DNA from 4 places in the Streptomyces sp. NPDC055140 genome. Region 1 is predicted to be linked to each of the others. Evidence: riboswitches for the same ligand, from Rfam matches in the RefSeq annotation. Region 1 holds a riboswitch; each other region holds the start of a gene.
The links. A riboswitch is a leader RNA that binds a small molecule or an ion and turns the genes downstream of it on or off. The one in region 1 is predicted to bind cyclic di-AMP.
Positions count from the first base shown of each region.

Region 2: it holds a riboswitch for cyclic di-AMP, as region 1 does, so the genes downstream of both, ACWFR4_RS12050 (M23 family metallopeptidase) here and ACWFR4_RS26870 (transglycosylase family protein) in region 1, are expected to answer to the same signal.
Region 3: it holds a riboswitch for cyclic di-AMP, as region 1 does, so the genes downstream of both, ACWFR4_RS25410 (M23 family metallopeptidase) here and ACWFR4_RS26870 (transglycosylase family protein) in region 1, are expected to answer to the same signal.
Region 4: it holds a riboswitch for cyclic di-AMP, as region 1 does, so the genes downstream of both, ACWFR4_RS30045 (C40 family peptidase) here and ACWFR4_RS26870 (transglycosylase family protein) in region 1, are expected to answer to the same signal.

Region 1 is NZ_JBSGTG010000015.1:146,646-153,871, reverse strand. Features, by position in the region: gene eno (phosphopyruvate hydratase) at 1-1,234, opposite strand, end outside; gene ACWFR4_RS26870 (transglycosylase family protein) at 1,549-2,229, opposite strand; cyclic di-AMP (ydaO/yuaA leader) riboswitch at 2,234-2,405, opposite strand; gene ACWFR4_RS26865 (transglycosylase family protein) at 2,575-3,561, opposite strand; gene ACWFR4_RS26860 (cytochrome P450 family protein) at 3,701-4,978, opposite strand; gene ACWFR4_RS26855 (nucleoside triphosphate pyrophosphohydrolase) at 5,050-6,042, opposite strand; gene ACWFR4_RS26850 (SurA N-terminal domain-containing protein) at 6,091-6,771, opposite strand; gene ACWFR4_RS26845 (serine/threonine-protein kinase) at 6,919-7,226, opposite strand, start outside.
Region 2 is NZ_JBSGTG010000005.1:18,494-25,719, forward strand. Features, by position in the region: gene trmB (tRNA (guanosine(46)-N7)-methyltransferase TrmB) at 1-591, shown strand, start outside; gene ACWFR4_RS12040 (PrsW family intramembrane metalloprotease) at 635-1,972, shown strand; gene ACWFR4_RS12045 (aldo/keto reductase) at 1,986-2,930, opposite strand; gene ACWFR4_RS12050 (M23 family metallopeptidase) at 3,041-4,096, opposite strand; cyclic di-AMP (ydaO/yuaA leader) riboswitch at 4,108-4,254, opposite strand; gene ACWFR4_RS12055 (PP2C family protein-serine/threonine phosphatase) at 4,514-5,620, opposite strand; tRNA gene ACWFR4_RS12060 (tRNA-Met) at 5,820-5,893, shown strand; gene ACWFR4_RS12065 (tellurite resistance TerB family protein) at 5,945-6,400, opposite strand; gene mgtA (magnesium-translocating P-type ATPase) at 6,579-7,226, shown strand, end outside.
Region 3 is NZ_JBSGTG010000014.1:74,434-81,659, reverse strand. Features, by position in the region: gene ACWFR4_RS25425 (bifunctional acetate--CoA ligase family protein/GNAT family N-acetyltransferase) at 1-606, opposite strand, end outside; gene ACWFR4_RS25420 (HPr family phosphocarrier protein) at 784-1,065, shown strand; gene ACWFR4_RS25415 (GntR family transcriptional regulator) at 1,282-1,968, opposite strand; gene ACWFR4_RS25410 (M23 family metallopeptidase) at 2,250-3,038, opposite strand; cyclic di-AMP (ydaO/yuaA leader) riboswitch at 3,051-3,207, opposite strand; gene ACWFR4_RS25405 (M16 family metallopeptidase) at 3,404-4,789, opposite strand; gene ACWFR4_RS25400 (M16 family metallopeptidase) at 4,786-6,204, opposite strand; gene ACWFR4_RS25395 (DNA gyrase/topoisomerase IV subunit A) at 6,440-7,226, shown strand, end outside.
Region 4 is NZ_JBSGTG010000018.1:108,391-115,616, forward strand. Features, by position in the region: gene ACWFR4_RS30030 (hypothetical protein) at 134-493, shown strand; gene ACWFR4_RS30035 (ATP-dependent Clp protease proteolytic subunit) at 686-1,321, shown strand; gene ACWFR4_RS30040 (hypothetical protein) at 1,329-1,637, shown strand; cyclic di-AMP (ydaO/yuaA leader) riboswitch at 1,991-2,168, shown strand; gene ACWFR4_RS30045 (C40 family peptidase) at 2,172-2,645, shown strand; gene ACWFR4_RS30050 (DUF6328 family protein) at 2,753-3,310, shown strand; gene ACWFR4_RS30055 (ATP-binding protein) at 3,333-3,767, opposite strand; gene ACWFR4_RS30060 (helix-turn-helix domain-containing protein) at 4,043-4,924, shown strand; gene ACWFR4_RS30065 (DUF397 domain-containing protein) at 4,934-5,170, shown strand; gene ACWFR4_RS30070 (8-amino-7-oxononanoate synthase) at 5,154-6,314, opposite strand; gene bioB (biotin synthase BioB) at 6,515-7,226, shown strand, end outside.

The DNA of each region.
Region 1 (7,226 bases):
CGAGGATCTCCTCGATGCGCAGGAGCTGGTTGTACTTGGCGACGCGGTCCGAGCGGGCCGGGGCGCCGGTCTTGATCTGACCGCAGTTCACCGCGACGGCGAGGTCGGCGATGGTGACGTCCTCGGTCTCGCCGGAGCGGTGGGACATCATGCACTTGAAGCCGTTGCGCTGGGCCATCTCGACGGCGTCCAGGGTCTCGGTCAGCGAACCGATCTGGTTGACCTTGACGAGCAGGGCGTTGGCGGAGCCCTCCTCGATGCCGCGGGCGAGGCGCTCGGGGTTGGTGACGAAGAGGTCGTCGCCGACGATCTGGACCTTGTCGCCCAGCTTCTCGGTGATGACGTTCCAGCCGGCCCAGTCGTCCTCGTACAGCGGGTCCTCGATGGAGACCAGCGGGTACGCGGAGACGAGCTCCTCGTAGTACTCGGTCATCTCGGCGGCCGAGCGGGACTTGCCCTCGAACTCGTACTTGCCGTCCTTGTAGAACTCGGACGCGGCGACGTCGAGGGCGAGCGCGATCTGCTCGCCAGGGACGTAACCGGCCTGCTTGATGGCCTCGACGATGAGGTCGAGGGCCGCGCGGTTCGAGCCGAGGTTCGGGGCGAAGCCGCCCTCGTCGCCCAGGCCGGTGGACAGACCCTTGGTCTTCAGCACCTTCTTGAGGGTGTGGTAGACCTCGGCGCCCCAGCGAAGGGCCTCGGAGAAGGACTCCGCGCCGATCGGCGCGATCATGAACTCCTGGATGTCGACGTTGGAGTCGGCGTGCGACCCACCGTTGAGGATGTTCATCATCGGGACGGGCAGCAGGTGCGCGTTCGGACCGCCGAGGTAGCGGAACAGCGGCAGGTCGCTGGCCTCGGAGGCGGCGTGCGCGACGGCGAGGGAGACGCCGAGGATGGCGTTGGCGCCGAGCGAGCCCTTGTTGTCGGTGGCGTCCAGGTCGAACATCGCCTGGTCGATCAGGCGCTGCTCGGTGGCGTCGTAGCCGACGAGCTCCGGGCCGATCTGCTCGATGACGGCGAGGACGGCCTTCTCGACACCCTTGCCCTGGTAGCGGTTCGGGTCACCGTCGCGGAGTTCGATGGCCTCGAACGCGCCGGTGGACGCACCGGACGGGACAGCGGCACGACCGGTGCTGCCGTCGTCGAGGCCGACCTCGACCTCGACCGTGGGGTTGCCTCGGGAGTCCAGGATTTCCCGGGCTACGACGACGTCGATGGACGGCACGAGCATCTCCTTCTGGGATGTGACGCAACTACGCCGGGCCGCATGGTCCGGCAACACCTGAGCCTATCCGGCTCCGGGCACCGGCCAGCCGACCGACCGGCCCGTGGACAAAACCGAGAGCGAATTGTTTCCGAACGGAACAAAAAGTCCCGGCCGACAACGGACGAAAGCCCAGGACCCCTCACACACCAAAGCCCCGCCCCGGGCGCGACGGGGGAATGCGCACCCGGGGCGGGGAGTCCTTGGGGGGGGGCTGGTACCGGCCGTCCGCCGAAAGCCGGTACCCGAGCGGCCTGGGGGCTGCCGCTCTCCTCTATTACCTACTTGAGGTGGAGCTGCTGGCCCGGGTAGATCAGGTCGGCGTCCTCGACGATGTCCTTGTTCAGCTTGAAGAGCTTCACCCAGCCGCCCTTGGTGTGGTGCGCCTCGGCGATGGTGCTGAGGGTGTCGCCGGCCTTCACCTTGTACTCGCCGTCGCCCTTCTTGACCTTCTTGCCGGTCGAGGTCTCGACGGTCTTCTTCGACTCCTGCTTCGGGGCGGCAGGCGCCGTGCGCTCCTGACTGCGGGTGGTCGGCTGCTCGGCCTTGCGCTCCGGCTGCGGGGTGGCGGCCGGGGCGGAGCCGGTCGAGGCGGCGGACAGGCCCACGCCGCAGCTCGGCCAGGCACCCTTGCCCTGGCTGGCCAGGACCTTCTCGGCGACGGCTATCTGCTGCGCCTTGGAGGCCTTGTCGGCGGTGGAGGCGTACGCGGTGCCGCCGTACGCGGCCCACGTGGACGAGGAGAACTGGAGGCCGCCGTAGTAGCCGTTGCCCGTGTTGATCGACCAGTTGCCGCCGGCCTCGCACTGCGCGACCGCGTCCCACTCGGAGGCGGTGGCGGCGGAGGCGCCGGTGGCACCCATCAGCGGGACGGCGACAGCGGCACCGGCGACACCGGCGAGCGTGGCGACGCGAACGGCCTTGGACGGGCGGCGGTGCTTGCCCTTGCTGGAAAACAGCATCGAGAGATCCCCTCACCGACGCCTACGAGGTGAGCTGTCGGGTTCGGGCCGGATGAGTGCCCGGTCGCACGTCCTGCGTGCGACTTAACCCCAAGCCGGTCGTTCGGCCGTCTCTCGACGGCCGGGGCCGGCACTTACCTTGGGTCCCCCGCTCCTGCCTACGGCGCTTACGCGACGACTGTTCCCGTACGGACATTGGCAGGATTCGGCGTGACATCCGACGGGGCCCGCTGTGGCGAGCGGTGATGACCGTAAGCAGTGGATCGCCGGAATTTCAAAGACGATCAGGGCCTTTGAGACCCATCTCTCACTCTCACCAAAGCGGACATTAACCCCGAACTGCCGCTACTTTTCGCCCGATTCGAGCCCAAGATCCAGACTCTGACCAGGAAGGATGAGGTCGGGATCGGTGCCGACCGTCTTCTTGTTCTCGGCGTACAGAGCGGCCCATCCGCCGTCCACGTCATGGGTGTCGGCGATGTCCCAGAGATTGTCGCCGGCACGCACGGTATAGGAGCCTTCGTCCGCATTCGCTCCCTTGCGTCCGCTTTCGCCACCGCGCGAGGCGTGGCGGCCCGAGCCGTCGTCGGCGCGCGAGGAGCCCGCGGCGTCGTCCTCGGCGGCGTCACCGCGGTGCCGGCCGGAGGCGGGCGAAGTGGCGGAGTCCGAGCCGTCGGAGGCCTCCGACGAGGGCGTGCCGGAGGTCGAAGTCGAGCCGTCCTGGCCGGACTTGCCGCCCTTGGAGTCTTTTGCGGTGTTACCTGCGGTATCACCCGAGTCGTCGTGATTCTTCTCTCGGGAGTCACCCTTCGCGCCCGAGGACGCGGAGTCCGCCGGCTCGTCGCTCGCGTCGCCCTTCGCGGTGCCGCCGTTCGCCGCGTCGTCACTGCCGGAGTCGCCGGCGGACGCGGACGGGGTCGGCAGGGCCGCCCCGGGATCGACCTCGGCCGCCGCGTCGTCCGTCGTGAGGCCCGAGGTGACCGAGCAGACCGGCCATGCCCGCGGGCCCTGGTCGGCGAGGACCTTCTCGGCGACGGCTATCTGCTGCGAGCGGCTGGCCTGGTCGGCGCGCGGCGCGAAGTCGAGGCCGCCGTAGCCCTCCCAGGTCTCCTGTGAGAACTGGAGCCCGCCGTAATAGCCGTTGCCCGGATCGGCGCTCCAGGAGCCGCCGCTCTCGCACTCGGCGAGCTTGTCCCACGTGGCCGTCGACGCGGCGCTCGCGCTGGTCGCGCCGAGCAGGGGGATCGCGATGGCGGAGCCGGCCACGCCCGCGGCGACGATGAGCGCGGGAGCCTGGCGGGGGCGACGGTGACGACCGTTCCCGGTGAGCATGGAGGCGCCTTTCGGGGGCTCGGGGAATGCTGCGGCGGGTGGTGCCGCGATGACTGGTGAACGTAGCGGGAGTCGAACGCTTGTCACAAGTCGATGCAGCCGAGATCACGTGAAAGTCACAGTCTTGACGGGCTGTCAGTTACGGGGCTTTGTCCGGGCCTTCCTGATGCGGCGTGAACTCGACCGGAAGCGTGCGCAATCCCCGCATGATGAGCCCGCCACGCCAGCGCAAATCGGCAGGTTCCCCCGCGAGTCGCAGGTCCGGAAGGCGCGTCAGAAGCGTGGCGAGGGCGGTCTGTCCTTCCAGGCGCGCGAGAGGGGCGCCGAGGCAGTAGTGGATGCCGTGCCCGTATCCGAGGTGCTGATTGTCACGCCGGGAGAGGTCGAGGGTGTCGGGCTCGTCGAAGCGCGCCGGGTCACGGTCGGCGGCGGCGAGCACCACGAGGACGGGGTCGCCGGCTGCGATGTCCTGCCCGCCGACGGTCAGCGGCTCGGTCGCGAAGCGCCAGGTGGCGAGCTCCACCGGGCCGTCGTAGCGCAGGAGTTCCTCGACGCCGGTCTCCAGAAGCCCGGGTTCGGCGGCGCCGGGGACCAGCGACCGCTGGAGCCGCTCGCGCTGCTCGGGGTGGGTGAGCAGGGCGTATGTGCCGTTGCCGATGAGGTTGATGGTGGTCTCGAAACCGGCGAACAGAAGGATGAAAGCCATCGCCGCAGCCTCGTTCTCGGTGAGGTGCTCACCGTGGTCGGAGGCGCGGATGAGGCCGGAGATCAGGTCGTCGCCGGGCTCGTCCCGCTTGCGGTGGATGAGCTCGACGAGGTAGTTCCGGATCTTCTTCACGGCGCGGGCGACTCCGCCGCGCGGGCCCTTGCCGTGGCGGATCATCATGCCCGCCCAGTCCCGCAGGTCGTCCTGGTCCTCGCGCGGGACGCCCAGCAGGTCGCAGATCGCGTAGATGGGGAGCGGGAAGGCGAAGTCGTGGATGAGGTCCGCCTCGCCCTTGGCGGCGAACTCGTCGATGAGCCGGTCGGTCAACTCCTGTACGCGGGGGGCGAATTCGGCCACCCGGCGCGGGGTGAACGCCTTCGAGACGAGGCGGCGCAGGCGCGTGTGGTCCGGCGGGTCGATGTTGAGCAGATGAGTCATCAGCTCGGCCTTGCGCTCGCCCGGGATGCCGGTCTTGCCCTTGGCGTGGGCGGGCTCGTCGTGGTGTGCGGGGTTCTTGGACAGGCGCTGGTCGGCCAGCGCCTGCTTCGCGTCCGCGTACCGCGTGACCAGCCAGGCCTCGACACCGCTGGGGAGCGTCGTGCGGTGAACGGGCGAGTGCTCGCGCAGCCAGGCGTAGGCCGGGTACGGATCGGTGGCGAACTCCCAAGTGAAGAGTTCGGGAGCGGTGCGCTGCGCGGGCTTGTCGGTCACGCGTCGACGGTATCCGGCGCGGGGCGCCCCTCCGGCCGGACCCCACCGCCGACAGGTTCGGACGAAAGGCCCTAGGCCGGTCCCTCCGCGGCGCGGATCGCGTCCCGGTACGCCCGCGCCGCCGCCCGCAGCGCCGCTTCCGGGTCGACGCCGTCGGCCTCGGCGCGCAGGGCCAGCGCGAGCAGTTCGTAGCCGACGCCCTCGCCGGACGGGAGGGATACGTCGAGGCCGGCCGTGCGGACCCTCGACCCCAGCTTGGCCGCGAGCGCGAGGCCGGGCTGTCCCACCGGCACCCCGTCCGTGACGGACTCGCGCTGCTTCTCCACGGCCTTCGTGCGCAGCCAGTGCTCCTTCACGTCCTCCGGCGTGAGCGCCGTGTCGTCGCCGAAGACGTGCGGGTGGCGGTGGATGAGCTTCTCGACGATGCCGCCGGCGACGTCGTCCACGGAGAACGCCTCGTCCCCTTCCTCACCGGAGGCCTCCTCGGCGATCCGGGCGTGGAAGACGACCTGGAGGAGCACGTCCCCGAGCTCCTCGCGCAGCTCGTCCCGGTCGCCGTCCTCGATCGCCTCGACGAGTTCGTACGCCTCCTCGATCGCGTACTTCGCCAGGCCCTTGTGGGTCTGCTGCGAGGACCACGGGCACTCGCGGCGGATGCGGTCCATGACCTGGACCAGGTCGAGGAGGCGGGCGCCCGGCAGGTCGTAGGAGGCCGGGAGCAGTTCCAGGTCGGGCATCGCGACGCGGCCCGAGCCGGCGAGCGCGGCCAGGCCGTCGGTCAGGCGGCGGTCGCCCTCGGCGGTGGCGACGATCACGACGGTGCGGCCCCCGGCACAGGCGTCGACGAGCTCGTGGGCCGTCGGCGCCGCCTCCCGCACCTCGATGCCGGCCTCCCGCAGATATGGCAGCTGCGGGTGCGCGGCGTCGGCGCACAGCACCTCGTCGGCGGCGTGCAGGAGCTGCCAGGCCGACCAGGACAGCAGGCCGGGTGCGACGCGGTGGCTGGTGGTGAGCAGGATGATGCGGCCGGTCGGGGCGGCGGCGGGTGCGTTCTCGGCGTTCACGCCTCGAACGTAACCCAGGCCGCCCGCCGCGCCCCAGGGCGAGAGGCCCTACGCCGTCTGCTCGTCCCCCGTCTTCGGGGACGTGACCTCGCGTACCCACGGCGTCTTCGCGTCGGCGCGGCCGTGGCTCTTGGCGATGTCCCAGGTGCCGTAGCGCGGGTTCAGGTCGACGTTCAGCTCCTTGGAGGCCTGGTCGAGCGCCTTCCAGAAGGGGGCCTGGTCGCTCTCGGACTGGGACTGCATGTTCGCGCCGACCTTCTGGGCGAGGCCCATGACCTCAAGATCGGTGCGGGCGCTGTCCGTGATGCGCTCGGGCGCGATGTTGTACTGCTCGAGCAGGGCGAGCCGCATCTGCCGGACGCCGCCGGCCTGCTGCGCCATCGCGGCTTCCCGCTCCTGGACCTGCTTGCGGCTCACCTTGACGCCCGCGTCGGCGGCCGCGCGGTGCAGGACCCGGTCGAAGACCATGGAGTGCAGCGTGTTCCGGGTGAGGCTGCCGGACTTGGCGATGGCCTGCTCGTACTGCTGGTCGTCCTTGGTGGCGGCCTGCTGGGCATCGCGCACCTCGTTGACCCGGTTCTCCAGCTGGGAGACGGTGATGCGGTCGCTGCCCACGACGGCCGCGGCGCCGGGATGCGCGTCGTCGCCGCAGGCGGTGAGGAGGGGGACCGCGGCTACGGCGGCGATGGAGAGGACGAGCGCGGTGCAGCGGCTGTTGCGGCGATGCAAGGTGGGCCTCCCTGCGAAGAGTTTGTGCGTCGGTGCACAAAGTCCGGCGGTGATCGATGTTAGGCAGTGGCCGTGCTCTCGGCCACCTATTCGACCCAACGATTCGTCGGGAGTTGAGGCACTCCGCCGCGCCCGGCCCGCCCCGGCTCAGCCCCGGACCTGCCCCAGCCACTGCAAGGTGCGGCGGATTTCGGCCGGGAACGGGTGTCCCGGCCCGTGGAGGCGCTCCGCGTCGTGCAGCAGACGTACGAGGGTGTCGTGCGCGGCGGCCCGGTCGCCGAGCGCGAGGAGCAAGTGGCCGATGCGGCGCCGGACTTCGAGGGGCAGCGTGATGTCCGTCGTCGCGTACTGGTTCTCGTAGTACGGGAGCAGTGCCCGGTATTCGGCGAGGGCGGCGGCCGGTTCGCCGAGCTGTTCCAGGCACTGCGCGGCCTCGTAGCGGAACTGGAGGGACT
Region 2 (7,226 bases), on a different contig from region 1:
CTCCACGAGCTGTTCGACGGCAGGAAGCGCGTCGTCCTGGAGATCGGCTTCGGCATGGGCGAGGCGACGGCGCAGATGGCCGCCGACGACCCCGACACCGGCATCCTCGCGGTCGACGTGCACACCCCGGGCCAGGGCAACCTCCTGGGCCTCGCCGAGCGGAACAGCCTGACGAACGTACGGGTGGCGAACGGCGACGCGATCATCCTGCTCCGCGAGATGCTCCCCGCGGCCTCCCTCGACGGGCTGCGCGTCTACTTCCCCGACCCCTGGCCGAAGAAGCGCCACCACAAGCGGCGCCTGATCCAGCCGGAGTTCCTTAGCCTCGCCAAGGTCCCCCTCAAGCCGGGCGCCCTCGTGCACTGCGCGACCGACTGGGAGCCGTACGCCGAGCAGATGCTCGAAGTCCTGACCGAACATCCGGACTACGAGAACACGCAGGCCGACGGCGGATACGCGCCCCGGCCCGCGTTCCGCCCCCTCACACGCTTCGAGGGCCAGGGCCTGGACAAGGGCCATGTGGTCCACGACCTGCTCTTCCTGCGCGCGGAGCACGCTCCGCAGTCCCCGCCGGTCACCGCCGCGGACTGACACCCCGTCGCGGCCGGGCCCGTCCCTCGTTAGGGTCAACGCTGTGGCGACCTACCCCTCGTATCCGAATGCGTTTCCGCACGCGCAGCCCGGAGCAGGCGCTCCCGGGCCCGGCACGCTGCGGCATCCACGCTGGTGGGAGCGGAAGGCCGTGCACGCCTGGGCGCTCGTCTCGCTCCTCGCGCTCTCCGGCCTGGTGATCCTCGCTCTCGTGCGCGAACAGACCGGCACCGAGGGGTTCCTGGTCGGGCTCTGCCTCGCGGTCCTGCCCGTCCCGCTGCTGATAGCCGCGTTCCGCTGGCTGGACCGGGTCGCGCCCGGCCCCTGGCGGAACCTGCTGTTCTCGTTCGCCTGGGGCGCCTGCGCCGCCGCACTCATCGCGATCGTCGCCAACAGCTTCGCGACTCACTGGATCGCCACGAACTCGGCCGACCCCGCGAACGCCGACACCCTCGGCGCGACGGTCATAGCGCCCATCGTCGAGGAGTCCGCCAAGGCCTGCGCCGTCCTGCTCATCTTCCTGTTCCGCAGACGGGACTTCACCGGGATCGTCGACGGCGTCGTGATCGCCGGGGTCACCGCCACCGGTTTCGCGTTCACCGAGAACATCCTCTATCTGGGCAACGCCTTCGGCACCGACCAGCTGAACAGCGGCACCGGCATTGCCTCGGTGACCGCCGCCACCTTCTTCGTACGCATCGTCATGTCGCCGTTCGCGCACCCCCTGTTCACGGTGCTCACCGGCATCGGCTTCGGCGTCGCAGCGTGGACCGCGCCCGGCCGCGGGCCGGTGCGGCGCGTCCTGCTGCCCATCGCCGGACTGCTGCTCGCGATGGGCATGCACGCCACGTGGAACGGCTCGTCGGCGTTCGGCCGGTTCGGGTTCTTCGGGGTCTACGCGCTGTTCATGATGCCCGCGTTCGGGCTGCTGACCTGGCTCGCGATCGGGACCCGCCAGCGCGAACTGCGCACCGTGCGCTCCGAGCTGCCCGCATACGCGGCGGCCGGCTGGGTCGGCCCGGACGAGCCGTTCGCCCTCGGCTCGATGCGCGCCCGCCGCCTGGCCCGTGAGTTCGCGCAGCACCACGGCGGCAAGGAGACGGCCAAGGTCGTCGCCCAGTACCAGCAGTACGCGACGTCACTCGCGCTCCTGCGCCACCGCGGCCGGCGCGGCCGGGCCGGCACGGACTACGTCGTACGGGAACGGGAACTGCTCGACGAGCTGTGGGCGCGACGCCACGCGGCCCGCCCCGCCCTCGCCTACGCGGCCCGCGCCACCGCACGGCCCGTGTGGGTGCCGCCGATGTACGCGGGCCCGGTGTACGCGGGGCCGGTCGCCCACTTCCCCGCCCACAACGCCCACAACCCGTACCGCTACTGAGAACGCCTCCGGATCAGGCGGACGCCTCCGTGAGCTTCGAGAGCTCCGCGTCCGTCAGCTCCAGGTCGGCCACGGCCACCAGTGCCGGCAGCTGCTCCACGGTGCGGGCGGACGCGATCGGCGCTGCCACCGTCGGGCGGGACGCGAGCCAGGCGAGGGCGACCGTCGCGACCTCGGCGCCGTGCGCCTGCGCCACCTCGTCGAGGGCTTTGAGGACGCGCACACCGCGCTCGGTCTGCAGGTGCTTGCCCGCGCCCGCGGCCCGCGCGCTGTCGACCTCGGCGCCCGGCCGGTACTTGCCCGTGAGGAACCCGGCCGCCAGGGCGTAGTACGGGACGGCCGCGAGGCCGCTGCGCGAGGCGACCTCCTGGAGCCGGCCCTCGTAGGTGTCGCGCGAGACGAGGTTGTAGTGCGGCTGGAGGGCCGAGTAGCGGGCGAGGCCCTCGCGGTCGGAGAAGTCCAGGGACTCCTGGAGGCGCTCCGGGGTCAGGTTCGACGCGGCGATGGCGCGCACCTTGCCGGCCGTCACCAGCTCGTCGAGGGCCGCGATGATCTCCTCGACCGGCACGGACGGGTCGTCGAAGTGCGTGTAGTAGAGGTCGATGTAGTCGGTGCCGAGGCGGCGCAGGGACTCCTCGGCGGCGGACTTGATGGTTTTCGCGGACAGGCCCTTGAAGTCGGGGTGGGCGCCCACCTTGGTGGCGATGACGACATCGGAGCGGTTGCCGCGCGCGGCCAGCCACTTGCCGATGACGGTCTCGGACTCGCCGCCCTTGTTGCCCGGGACCCACGCCGAGTACGAGTCGGCCGTGTCGACGAAGTTGCCGCCCGCGGCGACGTACGCGTCGAGGACGGCGAAGGACTGGGTCTCGTCGGCGGTCCAGCCGAACACATTGCCGCCGAGGGAGAGCGGGAACACCTCGAGGTCTGACGAGCCAAGCTTGCGAAGAGAAGTCATGGCCTGCCAGAACACCGATATGGATCAAGATATTCCGGGCATGGCGGACCGGCGGTCCTGACGTCGGGGGGTTGCCGTCAGGACCGCCGGGGTGCGGAGGTTTACGAGCCTCAGATCGTCAGGCCGTTGGAGCGAAGCCACGGCGCGGGGTCGACCCCGGTCGCCTGGCCGCCGGGGTGAACCTCCAGGTGGAGGTGCGGCCCGGTCACGTTGCCGGTGGCGCCGACACGGCCGATGACGTCGCCGCTGGTCACCTTCTGGCCCGCGCTGACGTTGAGGGACGACTGGTGGCAGTACCAGAGCTCGGTGCCGTCCGGCAGCTCCAGGACGGTGCGGTAGCCGTACGCGCCCGCCCAGCCGGCCTCCTTGACCGTGCCGGAGTGGATCGCCTTCAGCGGCGTACCCGTCGGAGCGGCGAAGTCGAGACCCGTGTGGTAGCCGGAGGACCACATCGAGCCGGGCTGACCGAAGGTGCCGGTGATCGTGTAGGAGGCGACCGGCAGCGTGAAGCTCTTGGCGAGCTTGGCGAGGCGCTCGGCCTCGGCCTTCTTCTTCGCGGCCTCCTCCGCCGCCTTCTTGTCGGCGGCGGCCTTGGCCTTGGCGGCGTCCTGCTCCTTGCTGGCGTCCTCGGCGGCCTTCTTCGCGGCGGCCTGCTCGGCGGCCGCGGCCTCGGCGTCGGCGGCCTGGTTCTGCTGCTGCTCGGCCTGCTGCATGATGCGGGCGCGCAGGGCCTCACCGGCGGTCGTGCCCTGCTGGGCGTCCGCGGTGGTGATACCGGCGCCGGTCAGCGGGGTCGCGTTGGTGCCGGACTCGTCGGCATCTCCGGAGACATCGGATATCAGCGCGCCCACGCCGGGCAGCGACTTGGCGTCGGGCAGCGAGTCCTTGACGGCCGAGAGGTCGGGCATCGAGATGTGTACGGGAGGCTTGCCGCCCTGCGCGGTGGCGATGCCGCCCGCGCCGACGGCCGCGATCACGCCGACACCGAGAACGGTGGAGCTGCGCGCGAGACCACCGCGCTGCTTGGCCACGCGGTGCCTGCCGCGTACGGGACGGACGGACTCCTCGGTGGGGTTCCACTCGTCCCAGGTCCGCTCGTCCGTTTCGCCGAACTCTTCGTCGATCGGCGCGTAGGAGAACTCTGGGGCAGGCCGGTTTGACGCCACTGGGGCGCGCTCCTTTCCTTCCTTCTCGCCTACCGGGTTAGCTGACGGGTTCGGAGCAGGAAGGTCTCCTACCGACGCCTTCCGCAAGGAAAGGACGTCCGATTCACCCCAAGTTGGTGGTTCCCCGGCTCCCTTGCGGGATTAGGCGCGTGCGCACGGAGCCATCTCTTGTGACGGCTGGGACGACCGCGCTGCGTTATCGAACGTTAATAGACACCGGGGCCCGATTCCAAGCCGTTCCGACTGATCGTTAACGCCTTTGGCCTGGACTTATTGGGGCACGAGCGGGCGGAATCGGGCGAGTTGACCCGACGTCGGAACGGGCCATTCATCTGACGGTTTGTCAAATGTTATGCGCAGCGACGCTGTTCGACTACATAAGGTGATGACGGCACTCACCGCTGCTTCACGGCCGCTTCACGGCCGCCTCACCGCGAGCAGTGCCATGTCGTCCGTCGTGCCGCCCCCGGTGTGCCGGCGGACCTCGGCGGCGAGCGCGGCCAGCAGCGGATCGGGCCCCGAGAACATCCGCCCCGCGAGCCGGGCCGCCGGGTCGTAGAAGGTGCCCTGCGCGTCACGCGCCTCCGAGAGACCGTCGGTGTGGAGCAGCAGCGTCGCCCCGCTCGGGAACTCCGTCTCGGACGCGCGGTCGGGCCAGGTGCCGAGGTCCCCCATCCCGAGCGGCAGCGCGGGCTCCGGCGCCGACAGGACCTTGAGCGCCCCGTCGCCGCCCAGAAGCAGGGGTTCCGGGTGGCCGCGGTTGATGACGCGTACGAGACCGTTGCCGTGCGGGATCTCGGCGAGCACGGCCGTGGTGAAGCCCTCGAACTCGTCGAGGCCGTTGCGCCGCATCCCCTCCCGCGCGAGTGCCCGTTCCAGGCGCTGCGCGACCGCCTCCAGGGTCGCCTCCTGCTCGGCCGCCTCCCGGAACGCGCCGATGACGACGGCCACGGCGGACACCGCGCCCATGCCCTTCCCGCGCACGTCGCCCACGACGAGCCGCACGCCGTGCGGGGTGTCCTGCACCGCGTACAGGTCGCCCCCGATGAAGGCCCCCGCCTCGGCGGCCTCGTAGCGGGCCGCGATCTCCAGGCCGCCGATGCGCTCGGCGGGCTCGGGCAGGACGGCGCGCTGGGCCGCCTCGGCGATCTGGCGCACGGAGGTGAGCTGCTCGCTGCCGCGCCGTACGACGCGGTTGATGACACAGGCGAGGACGGCGACGGTGGCGACCGTGACGAGTTCGGTGATCGAGTCGCTGTTGTAACTGCGGGTGTATCTGAGGTGCACCCCCAGTACGACGGCGACGGTAGCGAGGCCGGTCAGGAAAGTGCCGCGGGCCGAGAAGAACGGGGCGGCGACCAGCGGGGCCGCGGTGAACAGGGGCACGCCGGTGAAGGTCGACAGGGTGACGTAGTCGTAGATCGCCCCGGCCACGATGAGGAGCGCGGGCAGCAGACGCACAAGGAACCGGGCCCGGGACAGGTCCTGGCCTCTCTCGCGTCCGCGTCCTCCTCGCTGCCCCACCACTCGTCTCCCGCCACCGTCCGCGTCGGTCCCGCGTCTGCGCACGTCATCGGGCCCCACCCCAGACTTCCCCCCGGACAGGCGGCGGGCGACCTGGTGGGACCGACCGGGTGAAAGGGGTCCCGGGCGGCGGATCACGGAACCCTGGGCAACCGATTCGCGTTCTGTCGCCGCAATGGCGTAGAGTCGTGTTTACCGACGCGGGGTGGAGCAGCTCGGTAGCTCGCTGGGCTCATAACCCAGAGGTCGCAGGTTCAAATCCTGTCCCCGCTACTGAACACCGAAGGCCCGGAACCAATGGTTCCGGGCCTTCGGTGTATCCCCCTACAGGTCGAACTCGTGCGGCGGCAGGTCGAGCATCAGGCAGGCCTCGCGGACGACGGCCTGCTCGGTCTTGTCGAAGTCGCCGTCGGCGCCGCCGATGACGATGCCGATCTGGATGACCGCGCGCGCCTCGGCGGGCTTCTTCTTCGCCTTGGCGATCTCCTGGAGGACGCTGACCTTGCCGAAGTCGAAGTCGGCGGTCAGCTTGTTCAGGTTCGCGTCGAAGCGGCTCTGGAGCTGGTCCGCCGGGAAGTTCTGCAGCACCTCGTTCGTGGAGATGAGCTGGGCCACACGGCTGCGCTCGGCCGGGTCGACGTTCCTGTCGGCCGCGGCGACCAGCGCGCACATCGCCATGCTCGCGTCACGGAAGGCGCCGCTCTTCAGGTCGTTCTTCTTCGCCATGAGCTGCGTCTGCATCGTCGACGCGGACTCCTTGAAGCGATCCCACAGGGCCATGACTCTCCTCGTTCGGCGTGTACTGATCTTCTACAGCTCTGTAGAAACTAGCGGGGAGCGGCAAAAGTTCCGCCCCTAAACTGAAGGCCTGAACCCTCTGCCGGGGAGCCTTTCCTGGTCCGATGAACGGGAGAAGACGCCGGTGCCGACACCCGAGAAGCCCTGACGGCGCCCGAAAGTGACCGACACCGCCCCGGCCCGCGTCGCCGCCCCGTCCTCAGCCCGTACGACCCTCCAGCTCCTGCGCTCCCTCGACAGCGGCCCGCGCGGCCTCACCGAGGCGGAGGCCGAGCGGCGCCTGGCCCGGCACGGCGAGAACGTCCTGCCGGGTACGCGCCCCCTGTCCTGGCCCCTGCTCGCCGCCCGCAGCCTGCGCGACCCGTTCACCGTCGTCCTGCTCTGCCTCGGCCTCGTCTCGGCGACCGTCGCGGCCTGGGGAACCGCCTGCGTGATCCTCGTCCTGGTCGCCGTCAGCTGCTGCCTGCGCTCCGCGGGCGAGCACCGCGCGGACAGCGCCATGGCGGGCCTGCGCGAGCTGGTCGCGACGACGGCGACCGTACTGCGCCGCCCCGGCGCGGACGAGACCGCCTCGCCGGCCGAACACGAGCTCCCCGTAAGCCAGTTGGTGCCCGGCGACGTGGTGCGGCTCGGCCCCGGCGACCTGATCCCCGCCGACGTACGCCTTCTACGGGCACAGGGCCTGACCGTGCAACAGGCGGCGTTCACGGGGGAGTCCGTGCCGGCCGACAAGCGTCCCGTGGACCTGCCCGCGGACGGCGAGTCGGCGCATCTGTGCTTCCAGGGCGGCAGCGTGGCCTCCGGGAGC
Region 3 (7,226 bases), on a different contig from region 1:
CTCGGCGCGCTGCTCGCGGGCGCGCTGCACGGCGAGCGAGGCCTCGGTGGGTTCGAGGCCGAACTCCAGGCGGACGACGCCGTCCTCGAAGTGGCGCTTCTGGGTGTACCCGGCGTCCGTGAACACCTTGATCATCTTGGTGTTGGCGGGCAGCACCTCGGCGGCGAAGCGGCGGATCCCGCGCTCGCGGGCGACGGCGGCGATGTGCTCCAGGAGCGCGGACGCGACGCCCCGGCCCTGGTGGGCGTCCTGCACGAGGAAGGCGACCTCGGCCTCGTCGGCGGGAGCGGAGGCGGACATTCCCTGGGCGTTGATGCGGTCGTAGCGGACGGTCGCGATGAACTCGCCGCCCACGGTGGCCGCGAGGCCCACCCGGTCCACGTAGTCGTGATGGGTGAAGCGGTGGACGTCCTTGGCGGACAGTCGTGGGTATGGCGCGAAGAAGCGGTAGTACTTCGACTCGTCGGAGACCTGCTCGTAGAAGTTCGTGAGCCGCTCGGCGTCGTCGATGGTGATGGGCCTGATGCGCGCGGTGCCGCCGTCGCGCAGCACCACGTCTGCTTCCCAGTGGGCGGGGTATGCGTGCCGGTCCGACGGGGTCTGCATGGGCCAAGCGTACGGCGCGGCGGTGACAGTCGTACGGGTCGCGGCGCGAGCGGGCCGAAGGCACGCTATGAGGGCCGACGGGCGTGTGCGGGCGGTACGTAGGACCCACATCGGACACGTCCACCGGTGTGGGAGACTGGTCTAGACAACCGTGAGAATCCTGAAGGGCAGCATCACATGGCTGAGCGCCGCGTCAACGTCGGCTGGGCCGAGGGCCTTCACGCCCGCCCCGCCTCCATCTTCGTCCGCGCGGCCACGGCGGCCGGCGTCCCCGTGACGATCGCCAAGATCGACGGCACTCCCGTCAACGCCGCCTCCATGCTCGCGGTGCTCGGCCTGGGTGCCGGCGGCGGCGAGGAGATCGTCCTGTCCTCCGACGTCGAGGGTGCGGACATCGCGCTCGACCGTCTGGCCAAGCTGGTCTCCGAGGGGCTCGAGGAGCTTCCCGAGACCGTCTAGTACGGGCCGGTACGGGGTCGCCCAGCACTGACCCCTACCGGGTCTCTGGATTCTTGGGCGCTGTTTACTGCTCGCAGAAGATCGCGCCACATAAAGGGTCTGTTCGGATTTTCCGAGCAGACCCTTTTTCTTTCTGCGGACCTGTTCTCATAATTCCGGGGCAGCGAAAACAGAGCCCCTTGAAATGGGCCGCCCTCTTTGTATACGGCACCTCTGTTAATGCTGGAGCCCCACCGTGTTGACGGGATGTTGCGAAGTCCTCACACGGCCACCCGGGCGGGGGGCGCGCAACCGGTGAGCGACCGCGGCGCGCTCCGTGTGCTGCGCCGTGAGCGCCCGCGCGCGCTCCCCGTCACCGCGCGCCACGGCGTCCACGATCGCCCCGTGCTCGGCCCAGGACTCGGCGGGCTGCGCGGGCTGCTCGACGGTGTACATCCACGCGATCTTGTGGCGGAGCTGCGTGAGCATCGTGATCAGCCCCGGGCTGCCGGACGCCTGCGCCAGCGTCTCGTGGAACCAGCCGCCCAGCGAGCGCAGATCCTCGCTCTGACCTCGCCGAGAGCGCTCCTGACCCAGCCTGACCAGGCCTCGAAGCACCTTCAGGTGCGCCTCGGTGCGGCGCTGCGCGGCGCGGGCGGCGGCGAGCGGCTCGAGGAGCATCCGGATCTCCAGCTGATCCGCCGCCTCCTGCGTGGTGGGTTCGGCGACGCACGCGCCCGCGTGCCTGCGGGTGACGACGAAGCCCTCGGCCTCCAAGGTGCGCAGCGCCTCGCGCACGGGGACGCGGGAGACGCCGTAGCGGCGGGCGAGCACCTCCTCGGTGAGTCTGCCGCCACGCTCGTAGACACCGGAGACGATGTCGTCGCGGATCGCCGTGCATACCGAGTGCGCCGGAATGCGCATGAACCGACCTCCGCCTTAATCCCCGCGAAACGCGGTAGACAGTCGCTCGTACAGCGCGATTGAAGTCCGTTCAGCGCGCTTGCCCAGCGACTCTATTCCAGCGGACGCGAATTTCCGACGGCAGGCCGTAATCCATGGATATTTTTTGGACAGCGCCGCCGGCAACGAACGAGCCGGGCCGGTAACGAGCACGGCTGGTGACGAGCGCGGTCGGTAACGCCGAAAGCCCCGGCTCGGTTAGCCGGGGCTTTCGGTGCGTTGTCGCGAGTACGCGGCGAGGGTCAGACGTTGATGCCGTGCGAGCGCAGGTACGCGACGGGGTCGATGTCCGAGCCGTACTCGGGGCTCGTGCGCGCCTCGAAGTGGAGGTGCGGGCCCGTGACGTTGCCGGTCGCCCCGGAGAGGCCTATCTGCTGACCCGGGGTGACCGTCTGGCCGACGGAGACGCCGATGGACGACAGATGGCCGTACTGCGTGTACGTGCCGTCGTTCATCTTGATGACGATGTTGTTGCCGTAGGCGCCGCCCCAGCCGGCCTCCACGACCGTGCCCGCGCCCACGGCGTGGACCGAGGTGCCGCTGGCGGCGTGGAAGTCGATGCCGGTGTGGCTACCGGAGGACCACAGGCCGCTGCTGGCCTTGTACGCGGTCGACACGTACGAGCCGGTGACGGGCATGACGAAGGCGTTCAGTCGCTTGCGCTCGGCCGCACGGGCGGCGCGCTCCTTGGCCTCGCGCTCCGCCTTGGCCTTCGCCTCGGCCTTGCGCCGCTCCTCCTCGGCCTTCTTCTTGGCCGCGGCCTCGGCCTTCTCCTTCGCGGCGGCCTTGTCGGCGGCCTGCTGCTGGGCGGCGGCCTGCGCGTCGATCTGCTCCGCGAGGGAGTCACCGATGGAGATGGCCTTGGTCAGGCCGGTCTGCTCAAGAGACGCGTCGTCAGCGGCGAGGGCGGGGGCGGCGAGGCCTCCGATGACACCGGTCGTGGTGAGCGCGGCGACGCCGGCGACCTGCGCGGTGGTACGCGTGAGACGGCTCGGGCGACGGTGCTTCCCGGTGGCACGGGTGAACGCCATGGAGTGGCTGATCCTTTCCTTCCTTCTCGCCTACCGGGTTAGCTGACGGGTTCGGAGCAGGAAGGTCTCCTACGGACCCCCTTCAGAGAAGGGCGTCCGATTCACCCCAGGGACGGTGGGTCCCCGGCTCCCCCGGCTCGCGCCTTGGGGGACTCGGCGATGACTGTCCGGCGCCGCGGGCGCGGCGTACATCTGGCGGACAGCCGGACCGACGCTAAGCGGGGCATCTTTCAATCAACAAACGGAACCGGGCTTTTGTAGCGCATGCCACAGGGCAGACAGGCAACCACTGGTTCAATTCGGACATACAGGGGCCCCGGCGGTCATCTCATCCACCGGGGCCCCTCGTTGCACACCGGTCACGGTCAGCCCGTGACGACGGTCACCTCTCCGATGCCGAGCGCCCTGACGGGCTCCTCGATCTGCGCGGCGTCACCGACGAGCACCGTCACCAGACGGTCCATCGGGAAGGCGCTCACGACGGCCGCGGTGGCCTCCACGGTGCCCGTCGCGGCGAGCCGCCGGTACACCTCCGCCTGGAAGTCGTCCGGCAGGTGCTGCTCGACCTGGTCGGCGAGCGTCCCCGCGACGGCCGCGGCGGTCTCGAACTTGAGCGGGGCGACGCCCACCAAGTTCTGTACGGCCACGTCCCGTTCGGCGTCGGTGAGACCCTCCGCCGCGAGCGTGCGCAGCACCTTCCAGAGGTCGTCGAGCGCCGGACCCGTGTTCGGCGTGTCCACGGAGCCGCTGATGGCGAGCATCGCGACGCCCGTCCCGTCCGGCGCCGAGCGCAGCACCTGGGCGAATGCCCGCACGCCGTAGGTGTATCCCTTCTCCTCGCGCAGGACGCGGTCCAGGCGGGAGGTGAGGGTGCCGCCCAGGCAGTACGTGCCGAGCACCTGCGCCGGCCACACCCGGTCGTGCTTGTCCGCGCCGACGCGGCCGATCAGGATCTGCGTCTGCACCGCGCCCGGCCGGTCGACGATGACGACCCTGCCGGTGTCGTCGGCCGTCACGGGCGGTACGGGGCGCGGCTCGGCCGTGTTTCCCGTCCAGGCGCCCAGCGTGTCCGCGAGCAGCGCGTCGAGGTCGATGTCCGCGAGGTCGCCCACGACGACCGCGGTGGCCGTGGCGGGGCGCACGTGCCGGTCGTAGAAGGCGCGTACGGCCGCCGCGTCGATGGCCGCGACGGTCTCTTCGGAGCCCTGGCGCGGGCGGGACATGCGCGCGGTGGCCGGGAAGAGCTGCTTCGAGAGCTCCTTGGCGGCGCGGCGGCCGGGGTTCGCCGTCTCGTGCGGGATCTCGTCGAGCCGGTTGCGCACCAGACGTTCGATCTCGCTGTCCGCGAAGGCGGGTGCCCTGAGGGCGTCGGCGAGCAGACCGAGCGCCTTCGGCAGGCGGGAGACGGGGACCTCCAGGGAGACCCGTACGCCGGGGTGGTCGGCGTGCGCGTCGAGGGTGGCGCCGCAGCGCTCGAGCTCGGCGGCGAACTCCTCGGCGGCAAGCTTGTCGGTGCCTTCGGAAAAGGCCCTCGCCATGATGGTGGCAACGCCGTCGAGCCCGGCGGGTTCGGCCTCCAGGGGCGCTTCGAGATTGATCTCGATGGCGACGACCTGCTGGCCCGGACGGTGGCAGCGCAGCACCGTCAGGCCGTTGTCGAGGGTGCCGCGCTCGGGCGCGGGGAACGCCCACGGCCGCGCCGTGCCGGCCTGAGGCTGCGGGTGGAAGTCCATGGTCGCGAGCTCGGTCACTTGCCGGCCTCCTTGTCTGCGGTCCCGTCTGCGGTCTCGTTTGTGGTCGCTGCGGCGGTCTCGTCAGTCGTCCCGCCGGCGATCTCGTCGGCGGTCTCGTCGGCCTCTTCGGGGGTCGTGGGCTCGTAGACGAGCACCGCGCGGTTGTCGGGGCGCAGATGGGCCTTGGCCACCTCCTTGACCTCCTCGGCGGTGATGTCGAGGACGCGCCGGACGGCGGTCAGGGCGAGCTGCGGGTCACCGAACAGGACGGCGAACCTGCACAGTTCGTCGGCGCGGCCCGAGACCGTGCCCAGCCGGTCGAGCCACTCGCGCTCCAACTGGGCCTGGGCGCGCTCCATTTCCTCCGGGGTGGGCCCGTCGGCGGCAAACCGCGCGAGCTCCTCGTCGACGGCCTCCTCGATGACCGGGACCTCGACGTCGGCGGACGTCTTCACGTCCAGCCATCCCACGGAGGGCGCCCCCGCGAGCCGCAGGAGACCGAACCCGGCGGCGACGGCGGTCTGGTCGCGCCGTACGAGACGGTTGTAGATCCGGGACGACTCGCCGCCGCCGAGGACCGTCAGGGCCAGGTCGGCCGCGTCGCACGCGCGCGTACCGTCCTGCGGCAGCCGGTAGGCGGCCATCAGCGCGCGGGCCGGGACCTCCTCCTCGATGACCTCGCGCACGCCCTCACCGATCAGGTCGGACAGGGCGCCGTCGCGCGGGGGCTGCTTGCCGTCGTGGCGCGGGATGGAGCCGAAGTACTTCTCGACCCAGGCCAGCGTCTGCTCGGGGTCGATGTCCCCGACGACCGAAAGGACGGCGTTGTTCGGGGCGTAGTACGTACGGAAGAAGTTTCGCGCGTCCTCCAGCGTGGCCGCGTCCAGGTCGGCCATGGAGCCGATGGGCGTGTGGTGGTACGGGTGGCCCTCCGGGTACACGAGGGCGGTCAGCTTCTCGAACGCGGTCCCGTACGGAACGTTGTCGTAGCGCTGGCGGCGCTCGTTCTTGACGACGTCGCGCTGGTTCTCCATCGACTCCTCGTCGAGCGCGGCGAGGAGGGAGCCCATCCGGTCGGCCTCCAGCCAGAGCGCGAGCTCCAGCTGGTGGGTCGGCATGGTCTCGAAGTAGTTGGTGCGCTCGAAACTCGTCGTCCCGTTCAGCGAGCCGCCGGCGCCCTGCACCAGCTCGAAGTGCCCGTTCCCGTGGACCTGCTTCGAGCCCTGGAACATCAGGTGCTCGAAGAGGTGAGCCAGGCCTGTGCGGCCCTTGACCTCGTGGCGCGAGCCGACGTCGTACCAGAGGCAGACGGCTGCGACCGGGGTCAGGTGGTCCTCGGAGAGCACCACGCGCAGCCCGTTGTCGAGGCGGTGCTCGGTCGCTGTCAGGCCGCCGGAGCCGGCCTCGGCGGTGGCCGTGTGACCCATGGGCATGTACGTCCCTTCGATCGCGGAACTATCGCGGAAACTGCAGATGTGCTGCCAGTTCTGCCACTGTATGCAAGCGTTCTGACGCCTGGCGAAGTTCCCGCACTGGGTACGCCGAGAGCGAGCACCGAACGCCGTACGGACGGGTCGCGGTCGGCGTTGTCAGTGGGGCGGTCCACAATGGTGCGCGTCAGATTCTCGTACATGCCCCGGCAGCATCTGTGAAGGAGCCGCAGCAGCGATGGCCCGCCGCAGCACGAAGACCCCGCCTCCCGACGACTTCGAGGAGCGGATCCTCGACATTGACGTTGTCGACGAAATGCAGGGCTCCTTCCTCGAGTACGCCTACTCGGTGATCTACTCCCGGGCCCTGCCGGACGCCCGTGACGGCATGAAGCCCGTGCACCGGCGCATCGTCTACCAGATGAACGAGATGGGCCTGCGCCCCGACCGCGGCTATGTGAAGTGCGCCCGCGTCGTCGGCGAGGTCATGGGTAAGTTGCACCCGCACGGAGACGCGTCGATCTACGACGCCCTGGTGCGGCTCGCCCAGCCCTTCTCGATGCGCCTCCCCCTGGTCGACGGCCACGGGAACTTCGGCTCCCTGGGGAACGACGACCCGCCGGCCGCCATGCGGTACACCGAGTGCCGGATGGCCCCCGCGACATCGCTGATGACGGAGTCGATCGACGAGAACACGGTCGACTTCGGGCCGAACTACGACGGCCAGGAGCAGGAGCCCGCCGTCCTGCCGGCCGCCTACCCGAACCTCCTGGTCAACGGCGCGTCCGGCATCGCCGTCGGCATGGCGACGAACATGCCGCCGCACAATCTCGGCGAGGTGATCGCCGCCGCCCGCCACCTGATCAGGCACCCGGGCGCCGACCTCGAGACGCTCATGAAGTTCGTCCCGGGCCCCGACCTGCCGACCGGCGGCCGGATCGTCGGCCTGTCCGGCATCAAGGACGCCTACGAGTCGGGCCGCGGCACCTTCAAGATCCGCGCCACGGTCTCCGTGGAGGACGTGA
Region 4 (7,226 bases), on a different contig from region 1:
GCCGTCGATGTCAGTGGCTGCGCGTAGCGTCGACGTGTCAACTGTTCGTGCTGCATGGCTGCTTGCGCGGATCCGACGGAGCCCCGCCCGGAACAGCGCCCGCGGCGGGGCCTCGCGCGCCTAGGCTCCGCGCATGGAACAGAGCGAGATCATCTTGCGCGCAATCGGCGTCCTGACCGAGACCCAGGAAATGGTGCGCAGGCTCAGCAAGGAAGCCGAGCCCGACATCGAGGCCGAGGACGCCCAGCTCGGGCGCCTGGTGACAGAGGTGTTCCCCTCCATCGAGATCCCGGCGGAATCGAGCGTGGAGGAGGCGGCGGAGGCCACCGTCGCAGCACTGATGCCGGTGACGATCTCCCTGGTGGGCGCGTTCGCGTTCCTCTTCTCCGAGCTCGCCGAGGTGCATGACGCGGGCCGGACCGACATCAAGACCGCCGACCTCCTGCAACACCTCGCGCTGCGCCTGTCCAGGTCGGACGACGGCGACCGGTAGCCACGACACAGGAGAACGGAGCAGGGGGTCGGCCGGCGCCTCGGGCGCGGGCCGGCCCCTTTTCGCGTTTCTCGCAGCCTGAGCCCTCCCTTTCGCGTTTCTCGCACCCTGAGCCCTACTCGACCATCCGTACGTCCTGTACATTTTTTACAGAAGCAGCGACAGAGTTCCGCGCTCACGGAGGCATGTGCCATGAACCGACCTTCCGCCCGCTACGTCCTGCCCGAGTTCACCGAGCGCACCTCGGCCGGGCACCGCACCCTCGATCCGTACTCCAAGCTCCTGGAGGAGCGGATCGTCTTTCTGGGGACGCCGATCGACGACATCTCCGCGAACGACGTGATGGCGCAGTTCATGCACCTCGAGTACGCCGCGCCGGACCGGGACATCTCGCTGTACATCAACTCCCCCGGCGGCTCGTTCAGCGCGATGACGGCGATCTACGACACGATCCGGTTCGTCAGCTGCGAGGTCGAGACCGTGTGCCTCGGGCAGGCCGCCTCCGCCGCCGCCGTGCTCCTGGCGGCCGGGACGCCGGGGAAGCGGGCCGTGCTGCCCGGCGCGCGCGTGGTGATCCATCAGCCGGGGCTGCCCGAGCCCGCGCAGGGCCAGCCGACCGACCTGGAGATCCAGGCCCGTGAACTGGTACGCATGCGCGCCCAGCTGGAGGAACTGCTCGCGCGGCACACCGGGCAGAGCCGCGAGCGCATCGGCGCCGATATCGAGCGGGACACGATCCTCCGGGCCCAGGACGCCGTCGAGTACGGGCTCGCGGACCGGGTCATCGACAACCGTAAGACGTCCGGTTCGGCCCCCGGCGCCAGGTGAGCCGACGATGCTGCCGCCCGAACTGCCTCCGCTGCCCGCACTGACGCGGGCCGAGTGCGAACTCCTCGACCGCTATCTGGAGGTGGTCGATCTGCTCGGAAGGATCAACCCGGCCAGGAGCGACCACACGTACGGCGGACTGCGCGCCGCTCAAGCGCTCGTCGGCAGGGCGACGGCTCTCAGGGACGCCCTGACGCTCATGCATCAGCGGGGCGAGAGCGAGGTCCACGCGACGACGCTGGCCCAGGCTTTGCGGGTCCTGGACGGAGAAAGGAGGTCACAACGGGTCACAGTGCCGCCGGAGCCGGTCAATTGACGGTGCATTCGAGACCGAAGCGGTCGACGCGAACCGTCCGGACCCGGGCCGAAACGGACCAGAAGAGGTACCCACATACGGAGTAGCCGGTACTCGCACATGCGAACCGGAAGAGTTGCGCGGAACGCCTACGCAGAGTCCGGGATTCCGCCTTCCGCTGCTGGTGCGGGCGTCGCCGGGACCCCCGCGCCGGGGTGGAAAGGTGTGCTGTCCACCCGAACAGGTCAGTCGTGAGGACACTCACTCAACGCCGATTCGGCGCTGCGTTCGCGCCGTTCGTGCGTGAAGATCCCTTCCGACGACAAGCCCCCGCCGCCGCGGCGGGGCGGTCCGTGCGGACGCCGAGTCCTGCCGCCGTACGGATGCCAGGTCGACAGAAGTGGATCGGCAGGAGTGGAGGACCCGAGCACGACGGGCCGCCGGAGCTGTTTTCCGGGCCGGCCCTTGGGGTGAAGCCGCACATCGCGGCCGGGCAACTTCGCCAGCCCGAATCCGACAGGTCATCCTTCACAGGCGGCTGACGAAGGGTTGCGCATGACTGCGCTCAATCGTGTCCCGTCGCTGCTCGCCCGGGCCGGAACCGCCTCGGCCCTCACACTCGCCGTAACGGGTGGCAGCCTGCTGGTCCCCGGAGCCGCGCCCGAAGCGGAAGCCGCGCCACCGGCGACGAAGGCACTCCAGATCGCGGCCTCCAAGAGGGGAAGCCCCTACCGGTGGGGCGCCACTGGGCCGCACACATTCGACTGCTCGGGCCTGACGCTCTACTCGTTCAAGGCTGCGGGAAAGAAGCTGCCCCGCACCGCCGCCCAGCAGTACAACAAGACCCGCCATGTCTCCGCATCCCATCGAAAACGCGGTGACCTGGTCTTCTTCCATTCGGGTTTCGGTGTCTACCACGTCGGCATCTACGCCGGGAAGGGAAAGATCTGGCACTCGCCGAAGACCGGTGACGTGGTGCGACTCCAGCGGATCTGGACGAAGAGCGTCTGGTACGGGCGCGTGCGCTAGCGCCGCCTGACGGGTCCCCGGGCGCCCTGGGGACCCGTCAGGCGCCGGAGAGTACTCACATCCGCCCCGTCCGCCTCGGAACCGCGCGATGGGGTACTCGTGGTCGTATGGACGAGGACCGAACGGCAGGCGACGACGACGCCCCACGCGCCCCGGGCCCGCCGAGCGGAGGCCTGGACCGGCACGAGACGCCGCTGGAGCGCGCGGACCGGAACTTCGGCGAGCTGCTCCAGGAGCTGAGAGTCACCCAGACGGGCGTGCAGATCCTCTTCGCGTTCCTGCTGACGCTGGCGTTCACTCCGCGGTTCCCGTCGCTGGACGCCATGCAGCGCGCGACCTACATCGCGACGCTGCTGCTCGCGGTGCTCGCCGCCGCGCTGTTCACGGCGCCCGCGGCGCTGCACCGCGCGCTGTTCCGGCGCGGTGCCAAGCCGCAGATCGTGCAGATGTCCTCGCGGCTCGCCACGGCCGGCCTGAGCGTTCTGGTGCTCGCCCTGACCGGGTCCGTGCTGCTCGTCGTGGATGTCACGGCGGGGCGGGCGGCGGGGATCGCGGCGGGGGCGGGAACGTTCGCGGTCTGTGCGGGCCTGTGGGGTGTGCTGCCGCGTCTGGTGCGGCGCTCGCTCACCCGGGCGCAGAAGGGGACGGACACTGCGTCCCCGTAGCCGCCTTCTTACCTGCCGGCCTTCACACCTGTTGGACAGGGACCGTCCACGGCAGGGCGATCCATACGGTCTTGCCGCCTTCGGGGGCGGGCCTGACCGACAGGCTTCCGCCGCACTCGACGGTCAGCCAGCGGATGATCACCATGCCGCGCCCGTTGTCCTGCTGAACGGCGGCCGGGAGCCGCTTCGGGTAGCGCGGGTGGCTGTCCGTGACGCCGATGCGCAGGTGTTCGTCGCGCTCCAACTGCACGTCGACCTTGAAGACGGGCGACTGTCCGCGGGTGTGCATCACGGCGTTCGTGGCGAGTTCGGAGACGATGAGCCGGACCGTGTCGGCGGTTTCCGCATCGCGCGGCATGCCCCATTCGGCGAGTACGTCGCTGACATATGTGCGGGCCGAGGAGACCGAGGCGGGATCGCTCGGCAGAGTGACGGATGCTTCCTGGTGATCTGCCATGGCGACGTCGTCCCTTTTTTCGCCGGGGCCTGAATCCGACACATCGCGGATGACTCGAGGCGACCCCCGGACTGGTGCTTCGCGCCAGAGTGCCATTCCCACCCGGCCGGTGGAGCCGATCCCCCGAGATATGCATATATCTGTCGCTCGAAGCGGTGAACTCTGCCTCGGTGGACCGCATTTGGGCGTACGCCGCCTGCTTCCTCTACCGTCGGCTCAGAACACCGATCCGCCGGGCCGGAAGGAGCCGGGCCGCACAGGTCCGAGGAGACAGGATGAAACACGGTCCGGCGGTGCGCCGCCGCAGGCTCGGCGCGGAGCTGCGCGCGCTGCGTGCCCGCGCGGGGCTCACAAGTGGCGAGACGGCCCGGCTCGTCGGCTGGCACCAGTCGAAAGTGAGCCGTATCGAGACCGGGCGCAGCGGCGTGAAAGCGTCGGACGTGCGCCTCCTGCTCGACGCGTTCGAGGTCGCGGACCCCGGCATACGGGATCTGCTGGTCGCGCTGGCCGGGTCGGGGGACGACGGCGGCCAGCACTGGTGGCACGCCTACCGGGGTCTTCTACCGCCCGCCTACCGGGACTTCATCAGCCTGGAGTCGCAGGCGTGCCGGGTCAGAACGGTCGAGACGTCCGTCGTGCCGGGCCTCCTCCAGACGCCCGACTACGCGCGTGCGGTGACCAGGGCCGCGCTCGGCGGGCTGCCGGACGGGCAGGTCGACGCCCTGGTCGAGGTGCGGATCGCCCGGCAGGACGTGCTGCGTTCCGCGTCCCCGCTCCGGCTCAGCGCGGTGCTCGACGAGGCGGTGCTGCGGCGCCCGGTGGGCGGTCCCCGGGTGATGGGGGAGCAGTTGCGTCATCTGGCTGCCATGGCGAAACTTCCCCATGTGCGGCTTCAGGTATTGCCGTTCGCCGCAGGGGAGCATGTCGGACTAACCGGCCCTTTCGTTGTGTTCTCATTTCCGAACACTTCTGATCTGGACGTAGTAGTTCTCGACCATTTGACGAGTAGCCTCTACCTCGAGCGGAAAGAAGACCTCAAGGCGTACACGGATGCCTTCGACACCCTTCGGATCCACGCCCTTTCGCCCGGGGACTCGTTGGATTTCATCGCCGGGATCGCCGGAGCGCACCGCCCTCCGGACAGTGAACGCACGTAAGGAGGCACCATGTCAGCACTGCCTCGGTACGTACCATCCGCCGCGGTTCCCAGCACCTCTCTGCGCGACGCGCCATGGCGGCGAAGCAGCCGAAGCACCGGAATGAACAACTGCGTCGAGACGGCCCCGCTGCGCCGCGGCCCTTCGGCCGGACTGCTCGCCGTGCGCGACTCCAAGCGCACAACCGGACCCGCCCTGCTGTTCTCGCCCTCCGCGTGGGAGGGGTTCCTCAACTCCTTGCGGTGAACGCCGAGTCGGGAGCGTTGCGGCTGATCACCCGTACGGTCTGGGCGATTTGATCGTCGGTCAGGTCGGCGCGGGCGGTCAGCCGCAGACGTGAGATGCCGTCAGGCACCGACGGGGGACGGAAGCAGCCGACGGCGAGGCCGGCTTCGCGGCAGTCCGCCGCCCAGCGCACCGCCTCCTCGGGGGACGGCGCGCGCACGGAGACGACGGCGGCGTCGGGCCGTACGGCCTGGAGCCCCTGGGCCGTGAGCAGTTCGTGCAGCGAGGACGCCACGGCGCGGGCCCTTTCGGCGCGCTCGGGCTCGCGGCGCAGCAGGCGCAGGGCCGCGAGCGCGGCGCCGGCCGCTGCGGGCGCAAGGCCCGTGTCGAAGATGAACGTCCGTGCGGTGTTGACGAGATGGTCGATCACCCGGGCCGGACCGAGGACGGCGCCGCCCTGGCTGCCGAACGACTTGGAGAGGGTGACGGTGACGACGGTGTCGTCGGCGCCCGAGAGCCCCGCCGCCTGCGGCGCGCCCCTGCCGCCGTCGCCGAGCACGCCGAGCCCGTGCGCGTCATCGACGATCAGACCCGCCCCGAACTCCCTTGCCACTCCCGCGAGTTCAGCCAGTGGAGCGGCGTCGCCGTCCACCGAGAAGACGGAGTCCGACACGACGACGGCCTGCCCCTGATGCGTATCGAGGGCCTTGCGGACGGCGTCGGGCTCGGCGTGCGGGACGACCTGCGTCGCGCCGCGGGCGAGCCGGCATCCGTCGATGAGGGAGGCGTGGTTGCTCGCGTCCGAGACGATCAATGAGCCGTGCGGGGCGAGAGCGGTCACGGCCGCGAGGTTGGCGGCGTAGCCGGACGACAGGACGAGCGCCGCCTCGAAACCGCAGAACTCGGCCAGTTCGCGCTCGAGTTCGGCGTGCAGCTCCGTGGTGCCCGTGACGAGCCGCGAGCCGGTGGCGCCGCCACCCCAGCGCAGCGCCGCGTCCGCCGCTCCCCCGGTGATCTCGGGGTGGCGCGTGAGGCCGAGGTAGTCGTTGCTCGCGAGATCGAGGAGAGGGTTCGAGGCGGGGCGGGGGCGCAGGGTGCGGACGAGTCCGGCGCCGCGGCGCACGCGCTCCTGCTCGTCGATCCAGCCGAACGGCGATCCCGCCATGTGAGTCCCTCCGACGGCCGTGTCGCGACCGGTTCTCGAGTGGAGTGTGGTGTCCCGTGCCCGGTGCGTCTTTGTAGGCAGCGCACAGACACTAGCGGGACATCCAGCCACCCAGGGTGTGGCAATACCCACACGTCGAACCGGCAGAGTTGTCCGAAGCCTCCTTGGCCTGAGCAGGGGACGTAAGCCAGGATCGGGCCATGGACCTGCTGAACACGCTGGTGGACAAGGGGCTGCGGCGCGAGCTGCCGAGCCGCGAAGAAGCGCTCGCCGTTCTGGCGACTTCCGACGACGAACTGCTCGATGTGGTGGCCGCGGCCGGCAAGGTGCGGCGGCAGTGGTTCGGCCGGCGGGTGAAACTCAACTATCTGGTCAACCTCAAGTCGGGCCTGTGCCCCGAGGACTGCTCGTACTGCTCGCAGCGGCTCGGGTCCAAGGCAGAGATCCTCAAGTACACGTGGCTGAAGCCCGACGAGGCATCGAAGGCCGCGGCCGCCGGTGTCGCGGGCGGCGCGAAGCGGGTCTGTCTGGTTGCGTCCGGGCGCGGCCCGACGGACCGCGACGTCGACCGTGTCTCGGAGACCATCGGCGCGATCAAGGAGCAGAACGAGGGCGTCGAGGTGTGCGCCTGCCTCGGTCTGCTCTCCGAGGGCCAGGCCGAGCGGCTGCGCGGCGCGGGCGCCGACGCGTACAACCACAACCTCAACACCTCCGAGGGCACGTACGGCGACATCACGACGACGCACACCTACGCCGACCGCGTCGACACGGTGCAGAAGGCCCACGCGGCCGGCCTGTCCGCCTGCTCCGGGCTCATCGCGGGCATGGGCGAGAGCGACGAGGACCTGGTCGACGTCGTCTACTCGCTGCGCGAACTCGACCCGGACTCGGTGCCGGTCAACTTCCTGATCC